One region of the Pseudomonas sp. XK-1 genome, then DNA from elsewhere that is predicted to be linked to it. Evidence: predicted binding sites of a transcription regulator. Region 1 holds the regulator's gene; the other holds the start of a gene.
The links. Region 1 encodes FliA, which starts transcription of late flagellar genes. Its sites were predicted from a motif close to CTAAAGTTTNNNNNNNNNNNGCCGNTAA; they were not measured.

Region 1 (5,198 bases):
CTGGGTGCCGATGCCTCGATCATCGGCAATCGCCGGGTTGCCGGCGGTGTCGAGCTGACTGCCGCACTGGATTATCAGATTCCTGCCGCGCCGGCCCGCCAGCCCAACCCTGCGCTGGAGGCCGAGTTGCGCCAGACCCAGGCGAAGATCGCCTCGGCCCAGGCCGAGCTGGTCAGCCGTGCCCAGGGCGACGCTGGCAAGGACCGCCAACTGCTTGGCGCGCCGCCAAGCATGCCCGCAGCCATTCTGGCGGCAGCCCTGCAGCAGCCTCAGGCTGCACCGGCAGCGGTGAGCGATCAGCGTGCGCTGGATGCCATGCGCTTCGAGCTGCATGGTCTGCGCGAGCTGATCGAAGTACAGCTCGGCTCCATCGCCTGGGGCCAGTTGCAGAACCGTCGGCCGCAGCAGGCCAATCTGTGGCGGCGTCTGCAGCGCATGGGCCTGTCCGCCGAACTGGCCAAGGCCCTGCTCGAGCGCGTGGCCAATGTCGCCGAGCCGCGCCAGGCCTGGCGCATGCTGCTGGCCCACCTGGCCCACGCGATCAAGACGCCGAAGCAGGAACCGATGGACGAGGGCGGCGTGATCGCCCTGGTCGGTCCCGCCGGCATGGGCAAGACCACCACCCTGGCCAAGCTGGCGGCGCGCTACGTACTCAAGTACGGCGCGCAGCACATCGCCCTGGTCAGCCTGGACAGCTACCGCATCGGTGCCCAGGAGCAACTCAAGACCCTGGGGCGTATCCTCGATGTGCCGGTGACCCTGGTCGATCCGGGGCAGTCGCTGACCCAGGCCCTGGCTCCGCTGGCCCGCAAGCGTGTGGTGCTGATCGATACCGCCGGCCTGCCGGGTAACGATCCGGCGCTGCGCATGCAGCTGGAAACCCTGGCCAGTCGCGGGGTCAATGCAAAGAATTATCTGGTGATGGCGGCAACCAGTCAGAGCCAAGTGCTGAAAGCGGCCTACCATAGTTACAAGCAGTGCGGTTTGTCCGGTTGCATCCTGACCAAGGCGGACGAAGCCACCAGCCTGGGCGAGGTTTTAGGGCTGGCTATTAGCCAGCGTCTACCGGTAGCCTATCTGACCGATGGACCGCGGATCCCGGACGATCTGCATGTGCCGCGCAGCCATCAGCTGGTGAGCCGCGCAGTGGGGCTGCAGGCCACCCAGGACCCCAGCGAGGATACGATGGCCGAGATGTTTGCCGGCCTCTATCAGCAGCCAGCGCGCCGCGCGAGTTGAGCATTAATCAATAGAGCACAGCCAGCCACATGGCTGCGGTCGAAGTTAGACAACAGGTGTGTAGATAACATGGGCATGCATCCCGTACAGGTGATTGCTGTAACCGGCGGCAAAGGTGGCGTCGGTAAGACCAATGTGTCGGTGAATCTGGCTTTGGCCCTGGCCGACCTCGGCCGCCGGGTGATGCTGATGGACGCCGACCTGGGCCTGGCCAACGTCGACGTACTGCTGGGGCTGAGCGCCAAGCGCACCCTGGAAGATGTCATCAGCGGCGAGTGCGAGTTGCGCGAGGTCCTGCTGCAGGGCCCGGGGGGCATCCGCATCGTGCCGGCGGCGTCCGGTATCCAGAGCATGGTGCAGCTGTCGCCTATGCAGCACGCCGGGCTGATTCAGGCGTTCAGCGATATCAGCGACAACCTCGACGTGCTAATTATCGACACCGCCGCCGGGATCGGTGATGGTGTGGTCAGCTTCGTGCGCGCGGCCCAGGAAGTGCTGGTGGTGGTGTGCGATGAGCCCACCTCGATCACCGATGCCTATGCCCTGATCAAGCTGCTTAACCGCGACCACGGCATGAACCGCTTCCGCGTCCTGGCCAATATGGCCCACAGTCCGCAGGAAGGTCGCAATCTGTTTGCTAAGCTGACCAAGGTCACCGATCGTTTTCTCGACGTCGCCCTGCAGTATGTAGGTGCCGTGCCTTACGACGAGTCGGTGCGCAAGGCCGTGCAGAAACAGCGCGCGGTTTATGAAGCCTTCCCGCGCTCTAAATGTGCGCTGGCGTTCAAGGCGATAGCCCAGAAGGTCGATGCCTGGCCGCTACCGGCCAACCCGCGCGGTCATCTGGAGTTTTTCGTCGAGCGTCTGGTGCAGCAACCGGTTGCGGACCCGGCCATATGACAGCAGCCTCTGGACTCCGTATGTACAGCAAAGCGCAGGCGCAGGACTCCCAGCACCAGTTGATCGAGCGCTATGCGCCCCTGGTCAAACGCATTGCTTACCACCTGTTGGCGCGTCTGCCGGCCAATATCCAGGTGGACGATCTGATTCAGGCCGGAATGATCGGTCTGCTCGAAGCGTCAAAAAAATACGATTCCAGCAAAGGTGCCAGTTTCGAGACATTCGCCGGCATCCGCATACGCGGTTCGATGCTCGACGAGGTGCGCAAAGGTGACTGGGCCCCCCGTTCGGTGCATCGAAACAGCCGCATGGTCAGCGACGCCATTCGGGTAATTGAGGCCAGAACCGGTCGAGACGCTAAAGATCAAGAGGTTGCGGCCGAACTCCAATTGAGTCTCGAGGATTACTACGGCATTCTTGGCGACACTTTGGGCAGCCGCTTGTTCAGCTTCGACGACCTGTTGCAGGATGGCGAGCACGGTGGGCTGCGCGAGGATCTTGCCGGCCACCACCTCGAACCCTCCCGCGATCTGGAAGACGAACGCTTTCAGGCGGCGCTGGCCGACGCCATTGCCGGCCTGCCGGAGCGCGAGCGGTTGGTGTTGGCGTTGTATTACGACGAAGAATTGAATCTTAAGGAGATCGGCGCGGTACTGGGGGTTAGCGAGTCCCGCGTCAGCCAGCTCCACAGCCAGTGCGCCGCACGGTTGCGGGCACGGCTTGGCGAATGGCGCGCGAACTAGGCAGTTAAATCAGCAGGCCGGTTTCATGATTAAAGGCGTAGCCAGGTGCTGGCTGCGTTTGGACTGTACGGAGGTCGACTTGGACAAAAATATGAAAATCCTCATCGTTGATGACTTTTCAACGATGCGCCGGATCATCAAGAACCTCCTGCGTGATTTGGGGTTCACCAATACCGCGGAAGCCGATGACGGCACCACCGCCTTGCCCATGCTGCAGAGCGGCAGTTTCGACTTCCTGGTGACTGACTGGAATATGCCAGGCATGACCGGGATCGACCTGTTGCGTGCGGTGCGTGCCGATGAGCGCCTGAAAACCTTGCCGGTGCTGATGGTCACGGCAGAAGCCAAGCGCGATCAGATCATCGAGGCTGCGCAGGCGGGGGTGAACGGTTATGTGGTCAAGCCGTTCACCGCTCAGGTGCTTAAAGAGAAGATTGAAAAGATCTTCGAGCGGGTCAACGGCTGATGTTTGCCGCGAGGGTACTATGGAACATAAAGATTCCCCTCAGAGCGACCTCGAGTCGACTCTGAAGCTAAGCGCTCGCCAGTTGGTTGAGAGCCTGGAGCAAGGCAATTTCGGCGAAGCTGTACAGCTGATCCATGAACTGAATAAGGCGCGTGATCGCGGCCTGTATCACGAGGTCGGCAAGCTGACCCGCGAACTGCACAACGCGATTGTCAATTTTCAGCTTGATCCGCGCGTCCCCCATGCCACCGAAGTTTCACAAATCACCGATGCCACCGAACGCCTCAACTATGTGGTGACGATGACCGAGAAAGCGGCCAATCGCACCATGGACCTGGTCGAGCAGAGTGCCCCGCTGGTCAATGACCTCAGCGCCGAAGCGCAGAGCCTGAGTGCCGACTGGGGGCGTTTTATGCGCCGCGAGATGAGCGCCGATGGCTTTCGCGAGCTGGCCAAGCGCGTCGAACTGTTTCTTGCCCGCAGCGAGCGCGACGGCAGCAAGCTGTCTGGCCATCTCAACGACATTTTGCTGGCCCAGGACTATCAGGACCTCACCGGTCAGGTGATCAAGCGGGTGACGCAACTGGTTACCGAAGTTGAAAGCAACCTGCTCAAGCTGGTGCTGATGGCCAGTCAGGTCGATCAGATTGCCGGCATCGAGCACAACCACGAACTGCTGCGCGCCGAACAAGAACAACAAAAAGAGCCTTCCCACGGTGAAGGTCCGCAGATTCATGCCGATAAGCGTGAAGACGTCGCATCTAATCAGGATGATGTCGACGACCTGCTTTCCAGCCTGGGATTTTAGGAGCACGTCTTATGAGCTTCGGCGCCGATGAAGAAATCCTCCAGGACTTCCTGGTAGAGGCCGGCGAGATTCTTGAACTACTGTCCGAGCAGCTTGTAGAGCTGGAAAGTCGGCCGGATGACATGAATCTGCTCAACGCTATTTTTCGCGGGTTCCATACCGTCAAAGGTGGTGCCGGTTTTCTCCAGCTCAATGAGCTGGTGGAATGCTGCCATATCGCAGAAAACGTCTTCGACATCCTGCGCAAGGGTGAACGACGCGTCGACTCGGCGCTGATGGATGTGGTGCTGGAAGCACTGGATGCCGTCAACAGCATGTTTACCGAGGTGCGTGAACGCACCGACCTGACCCCGGCCACACCCGAGCTTTTGGCTGCCCTGGCGCGCCTGGCCGAACCAGCGGGAGCCGCTGCGCCAGTTGCTGAAGCGCCCGCGGCACAGCCAGAGCCTTTAGCGGGCGGTGCCGATATCACCGATAGCGAGTTCGAACAGCTACTCGGTGCCCTGGATGAAGCTCCGGCCCAGGCAACTGCGGCCGCCAGCGGCGATGAAATCACCGACGATGAATTCGAGTCCTTGCTCGATCAGCTGCATGGCAAGGGCCAGTTCGCGGCCACCGAGCCCGCCAGTGTGGCGGCACCTGCCGCTGCTGCGGCATCCGGCACTGATGAAATCACCGACGACGAATTCGAGTCCCTGCTTGATCAGTTGCATGGCAAGGGCCAGTTTGCGCCACCAGCCGCGGAACCAGCGGCCAAGGCGACTCCCGCCGCTCCTGCTGCGGCATCCGGCGGTGACGAAATCACCGATGACGAGTTCGAGGCGCTGCTCGATCAGCTGCACGGCAAAGGCAAGTTTGTCGAGCCCGAAGCCATCAGTGCCCCGCCTGCGGCCGCCGCGGCGAAACCCGTAGAGCCCGCCAAGCCGGTGGCCAAACCCGCAGCGAAACCTGTGGCCAAACCCGAGCCGGTCAAGGCTGCGGCCGCCCCGGCCGCGGAGAAGGCTGCGCCGCCCAGCGAGGCGGAAACCACGGTCAGGGTCGA
Region 2 (5,198 bases), on a different contig from region 1:
TGCGCGCCTTCGCCGCAGAGATCGAGGCGCGCAGCCCGCAGCTGATCGAGTTGCAGATGCGCAACAACGGCAAGCCGCGGCATGAGGCCGAACTGGATATCAGCGATGCCATCGCCACCTTCGCCTATTACGCCGAACTGGCCGACGGCCTGGATGCCCGCCAGAACGCCGCCGTGGCCCTGCCGGACGACAGCTACCAGTCCTTTACCCGCCTGGAGCCGCTCGGCGTGGTCGGCCTGATCGTGCCGTGGAACTTCCCCCTGGTCACCAGCGCCTGGAAGCTCGCCCCGGCCCTGGCGGCGGGTTGCTGCGTGGTGCTCAAACCCTCCGAGCTGACCCCGCTGATCGAGCTGCAACTGGGCGAGATCGCCAACGCCATCGGCTTGCCGGCGGGGGTGTTCAACCTGCTGCCGGGCGATGCTGCCACCGGCGCGGCGCTGGTCGCTCATCCACAGATCGCCAAGCTGTCCTTTACCGGCAGCAATGCGGTAGGGCGCAAGGTGATGCAGGCCGCGAGCGCCCGCACCCTGCCGGTGGCCCTGGAGCTGGGCGGCAAGTCGCCGATCCTGGTGTTCGCCGACAGCGATCTGGACCAGGCGGTGCAATGGATCATCGCCGGTATCTGCTGGAACGCCGGGCAGATGTGCTCGGCCACCTCGCGCCTGCTGGTCGAAGAGAGCATCGCCGACGCCCTGCTGGACAAGCTGAGCGCCGCCCTCAATGTGCTCAGGGTCAGCGATCCGTACAGCGAAGGCTGTGAAATGGGGCCGATGACCAGCCAGGCGCAGCTGCACAAGGTGCTGGAGTATTTCGCCATCGCCGAGCGCGAAGGGTTGCAGTGCCTGAGCGGCGCGCGGCAGCTGCCGGGGCCCGGCTGGTTTGTCGCGCCCACGCTGTACGCTGATGTGCCGGAAAACAGCCGCCTGTGGCGCGAGGAAATCTTCGGCCCGGTGCTCTGCAGCCGACGCTTTAGCGACGAGGCCGATGCCCTGCGCCAGGCCAACGACTGCGACTTCGCCTTGGCCGCCACCGTGGTCAGCGCCGAGCGCAACCGCGCCCTGCGTGTGGCGGCTGCACTGGAAGCCGGGCATGTATGGATCAACTCGGCGCAGGTGATCTACCCGCACACCTCCTGGGGCGGCGGCAAAGCCAGCGGCATCGGCCGCGAGCTGGGGCCCTGGGGCTTGTCAGCCTTTCAGCAGGTCAAACATATTACCCTGCCCGGCGCAGACAGCTAACGAAGTCGTCGGGAGCGCAATCCTGGTGCGCACTGCACACCCTCACATTCCAGCAACACATCACGACGACATGGCTTTACCATGGTTGCACCCCTGCACGTGCAACCATGGAAGCTCGGCGTGACGCATCACTATGACCTGCTGTTGATCGGTGCCGGCCACGCGCACCTTGGCGTACTGCGGCGCTGGGCCCTTCTGGAGCGCCCGCCGGGGCGCATTGCCCTGCTCAGTGCAGGGCCGGCGGCCTGGTATTCGGGGATGCTGCCGGGGCTGCTGGCCGGGCGGCATCGGCCGGAGGATTGTCAGGTCGAGCTGCAGCCGCTGTGTCGGGCGGCCAAGGTCGAGCTGATCGTCAGTCCGGTGGCAAGCCTGTCCGCCGCCCAGCAGCAGGTGCAGCTGGTCGATGGCCGCACCCTGGATGCCAGCTGGCTGTCGCTCAATGTCGGCGCGCAAGTTTCTGCACCGCCGCAGCAGGGCGACGCCATGCAGCTGCTGGCGGTCAAACCCTTCGCGGAGTTTCTCGAGGGCTGGCAGCAGTGGCAGGCCGCGCCGCAGCCCATGGCGATTCTCGGTGGCGGCGCGGCGGGGGTCGAACTGGCCCTGGCGCTCGCCGGCCAGGTGCCAAGGCTGGCGCTGTTCTGCGCCGGCCATCTGCTCGATGGTCTGTCTGCCGGGGTGCGCCTGCGCGCCCTCGGCCATCTGCGCCAGCGCGGCGTCTGGGTGCGCGAGGATTGTCCGATCAGCCAGATCAAGAACGACTGCCTGCTCAGCGGCGACGAACCGGTCTGGCGCGGCCAACGCCTGTTACTGGCCAGCGGTGCCAAAGCCTTTGCCTGGCCGGCGCACAGCGGCCTGGGCTGCGATGAGCAGGGTTTCGTGCTGATCGCACCAACGCTGCAGAGCTATACCCATCCAACGATTTTCGCCGTGGGCGACTGTGCCAGCCTGCCTGGCGCGCGCAAGAGCGGGGTCTACTCGGTGCGCCAGGCCCCGGTGCTGGCCGCCAACCTCAACGCTGCGCTGCGCGGCCTGCCGCTGCAACGCTACCGCCCGCAACGACAAAGCCTGGCGCTGCTGGCCACCGGCGACGGCGGCGCACTGCTCGACTGGCATGGCTACAGTGCCGGCGGTCGGTTTTACGGGCGCTGGAAAGACTATCTGGACCGCGGCTTTATCCAGCGCCATCGTCTTTACGGCTAGGCCTTGTGCTACCAAAGTGCCATGGCCTTGCGCCGCCAGGGGTGATCGAATCAAGAACCTCGTGAATGCTGGCCGTAAGGAGTCGCCCCCACTATGGTCTACAGATTCGCTGACAACGGCCGATCAACTGTGCACGCACAACGCGCCTCCAGCGCGCTGCATACAACTCCCGGCCGGCTGCACAGCTATGCGCCGGTACCCGTGCCTGGCAACGCCGGAATCGGCATAAAAATAACGAGGTTGGTTATGCGCTCTGCTTTTATTAGCTACCCCAAGACCTGCGCACTGCATGCTCTGGGCCTGGCCGGGCTGATGGTGCTCTACCAGCAGGTCCAGATGCCGCTATACCTGAGCATGGCCTCCTTTATGCTGCTGGCGCTGTGGCCCTGGCTCGGGCCCTGGCAGCGCAAGGACGATGGCCCGGCGCACGCCGCCGAAGAGGGCGTGCAGTTCAACGAACTGAGCCGCACGCTGTCCCGCCACACCTGTCATAACGCCCTGTCCGCCGCCCAGGTCTCCCACGCGGTGCAACAACTGGCCAGCAAGCTGCAATCGCAGCTGGGCGCAGTCGAGCAGATCAACCAGGCTGCCGAGGCCATCACCCAGACCGAGCAGGACAATGCCCGCCGCGCCGAGCAGACCCTGACTGCGGCGCAATCGGTGCGCCAAAACAGCGCCAACGGGCAACATGAGCTGCACCAGGCCATCGCCGCCATGCAGCAACTCAGCACCCAGACCGCCGCCAGCCGCCAGCTGATTGACGGCCTCAGCAGCCGCACCGAACAGATCGAAAAGGTCACCCAGGTGATCCAGTCGATTGCCAGCCAGACCAACCTGCTGGCGCTCAATGCCGCCATCGAAGCGGCCCGTGCCGGCGAGATGGGCCGCGGTTTCGCCGTGGTCGCCGACGAGGTGCGCAACCTTGCCGGGCGCACCAGCAGCGCCACCGAAGAGGTCGGCCAGATGGTCGCCGATATCCGTCAGCAGAGCCTGGCGGTGGTCACCCATATTCAGCAGCAGGCCGATCAGCTGGATCAGGCTGCGCAGCAGATCGCCCACACCGGCGAGCAGCTGGAAGGCATCGCCGGCCTGGCCGTGGACGTCGAACAGCAGGTCGAACAGATCAACCACGGCACCGCGGAAAACCATCAGCGCCTGGCCGAGCTGTCGGTCGCGGTCAGCCAGCTGCGCGGCGACGTGTGCGACAGCGAAGGCCAGACCCGCCAGCTCAGCCGCGCCTCCGAACAACTGGTGGGGCAGGCGGAAACCGTCAGTGAGCAGCTCGCCGCCGTCGGCCTGGACGACTACCACCAGCGCGTCTACGACCTGGCCCGCAGCGGTGCGGCGCAGATCGCCGCGCAGTTCGAAGCGGATATCCAGGCCGGCCGCATCAGCGCCAACGACCTGTTCGACCGGCAATACCAGCCAATCGCCAACAGCTTCCCGGCCAAGTTCAAAACCCGCTTCGACAGCTACGCCGACCAGGTATTGCCGACCATTCAGGAGCCTCTGCTGAGTCAGCACGAAGGCCTGGTATTCGCCATAGCCTGCACCGCCGAAGGCTATGTACCGACCCACAACAAGGCCTTCAACCACGCCCCCACTGGCGACCGCGCCGTGGACACCCTGAAAAGCCGCAGCAAGCGCCTGTTCAACGACCGCACCGGCATCCGCTGCGGCAGCCACCAGCAACCGCTGCTGCTGCAGACCTATATGCGCGACACCGGCGAGCTGATGCATGACCTGTCGGTGCCGATCATGGTCCAGGGCCGCCACTGGGGCGGTTTGCGCCTGGGTTACAAGCCGGAGCCCTGATCGCACGCAACGCCTCGGCCAGCAGCCGAAGCGTTGCCGCCCACAGTTCAGGGCGCTCGCCCCTGGCGCAACAATATTTTGAATTATCGAGCCAGGCTGGGGTTCTTACGCTGTAGGCCATTTATCGGCCATCCGCTTCCAAGGACATCCTATGAAGATCCTGCTGGTACTGACCTCCCACGACCAACTGGGCGACACCGGGCACAAGACCGGTTTCTGGCTGGAAGAGTTCGCCTCGCCCTATTACGTGTTCAAGGATGCCGGGGCGCAGCTGACCCTGGCCTCGCCCAAGGGCGGCCAGCCGCCGCTCGACCCGAAAAGTGACGTAGCTGACGCGCAAACGCCTGCCACCGAACGCTTCAAAGCCGATGTTGCAGCGCAACAGGCGCTGGCCAATACCCTGCCGTTAAGCCAGGTGCAGGCCGATGATTTCGAGGCCGTGTTCTATCCCGGTGGCCATGGCCCGCTATGGGATCTGGCCGAGGACCGCACCTCCATCGCCCTGATTGAACGCTTCCAGGCGCAAAACAAACCCGTGGCAGCGGTCTGCCACGCCCCGGGCGTGCTGCGCCACGTAAAAGCGGCAAACGGTCTGCCGCTGGTTAACGGCAAAAAGGTTACCGGTTTCAGCAATAGCGAAGAAGCCGCGGTGCAACTGACCGAGGTGGTGCCATTCCTGGTACAGGACATGCTCATCGCCAACGGCGGCCGTTACTCCAGCACAAACGACTGGCAGAGCCATGTGGTAGTCGATGGGCTGCTGATCACCGGGCAAAACCCCGGTTCCTCGGATGCCACCGCCGAAGCACTGCTCGAACAGCTGACAAAGCGCTAAGCGTGAATCGGCTGGCGTGCAGGCTGCACTTGGGGTATCACAGAGCGACACGCAATCCGAACGCCAGCCAGGGGTCATCTCGCCCATGCAACTCAATGCCGATTTCAGCC

Region 2: the regulator FliA is predicted to act here: its motif matches at 2,537-2,564, upstream of WMW70_RS18625 (methyl-accepting chemotaxis protein).

What each region holds. Positions count from the first base shown of each region.
Region 1 covers NZ_JBBPES010000004.1:475,940-481,137, reverse strand. The annotation lists gene flhF (flagellar biosynthesis protein FlhF) at 1-1,239, shown strand, start outside; gene fleN (flagellar synthesis regulator FleN) at 1,309-2,139, shown strand; gene fliA (RNA polymerase sigma factor FliA) at 2,136-2,882, shown strand; gene WMW70_RS13320 (chemotaxis response regulator CheY) at 2,974-3,348, shown strand; gene WMW70_RS13315 (protein phosphatase CheZ) at 3,368-4,156, shown strand; gene WMW70_RS13310 (chemotaxis protein CheA) at 4,168-5,198, shown strand, end outside.
Region 2 covers NZ_JBBPES010000007.1:166,671-171,868, forward strand. The annotation lists gene WMW70_RS18615 (aldehyde dehydrogenase family protein) at 1-1,238, shown strand, start outside; gene WMW70_RS18620 (FAD-dependent oxidoreductase) at 1,359-2,438, shown strand; gene WMW70_RS18625 (methyl-accepting chemotaxis protein) at 2,805-4,253, shown strand; gene WMW70_RS18630 (type 1 glutamine amidotransferase domain-containing protein) at 4,405-5,088, shown strand; gene WMW70_RS18635 (cupin domain-containing protein) at 5,174-5,198, shown strand, end outside.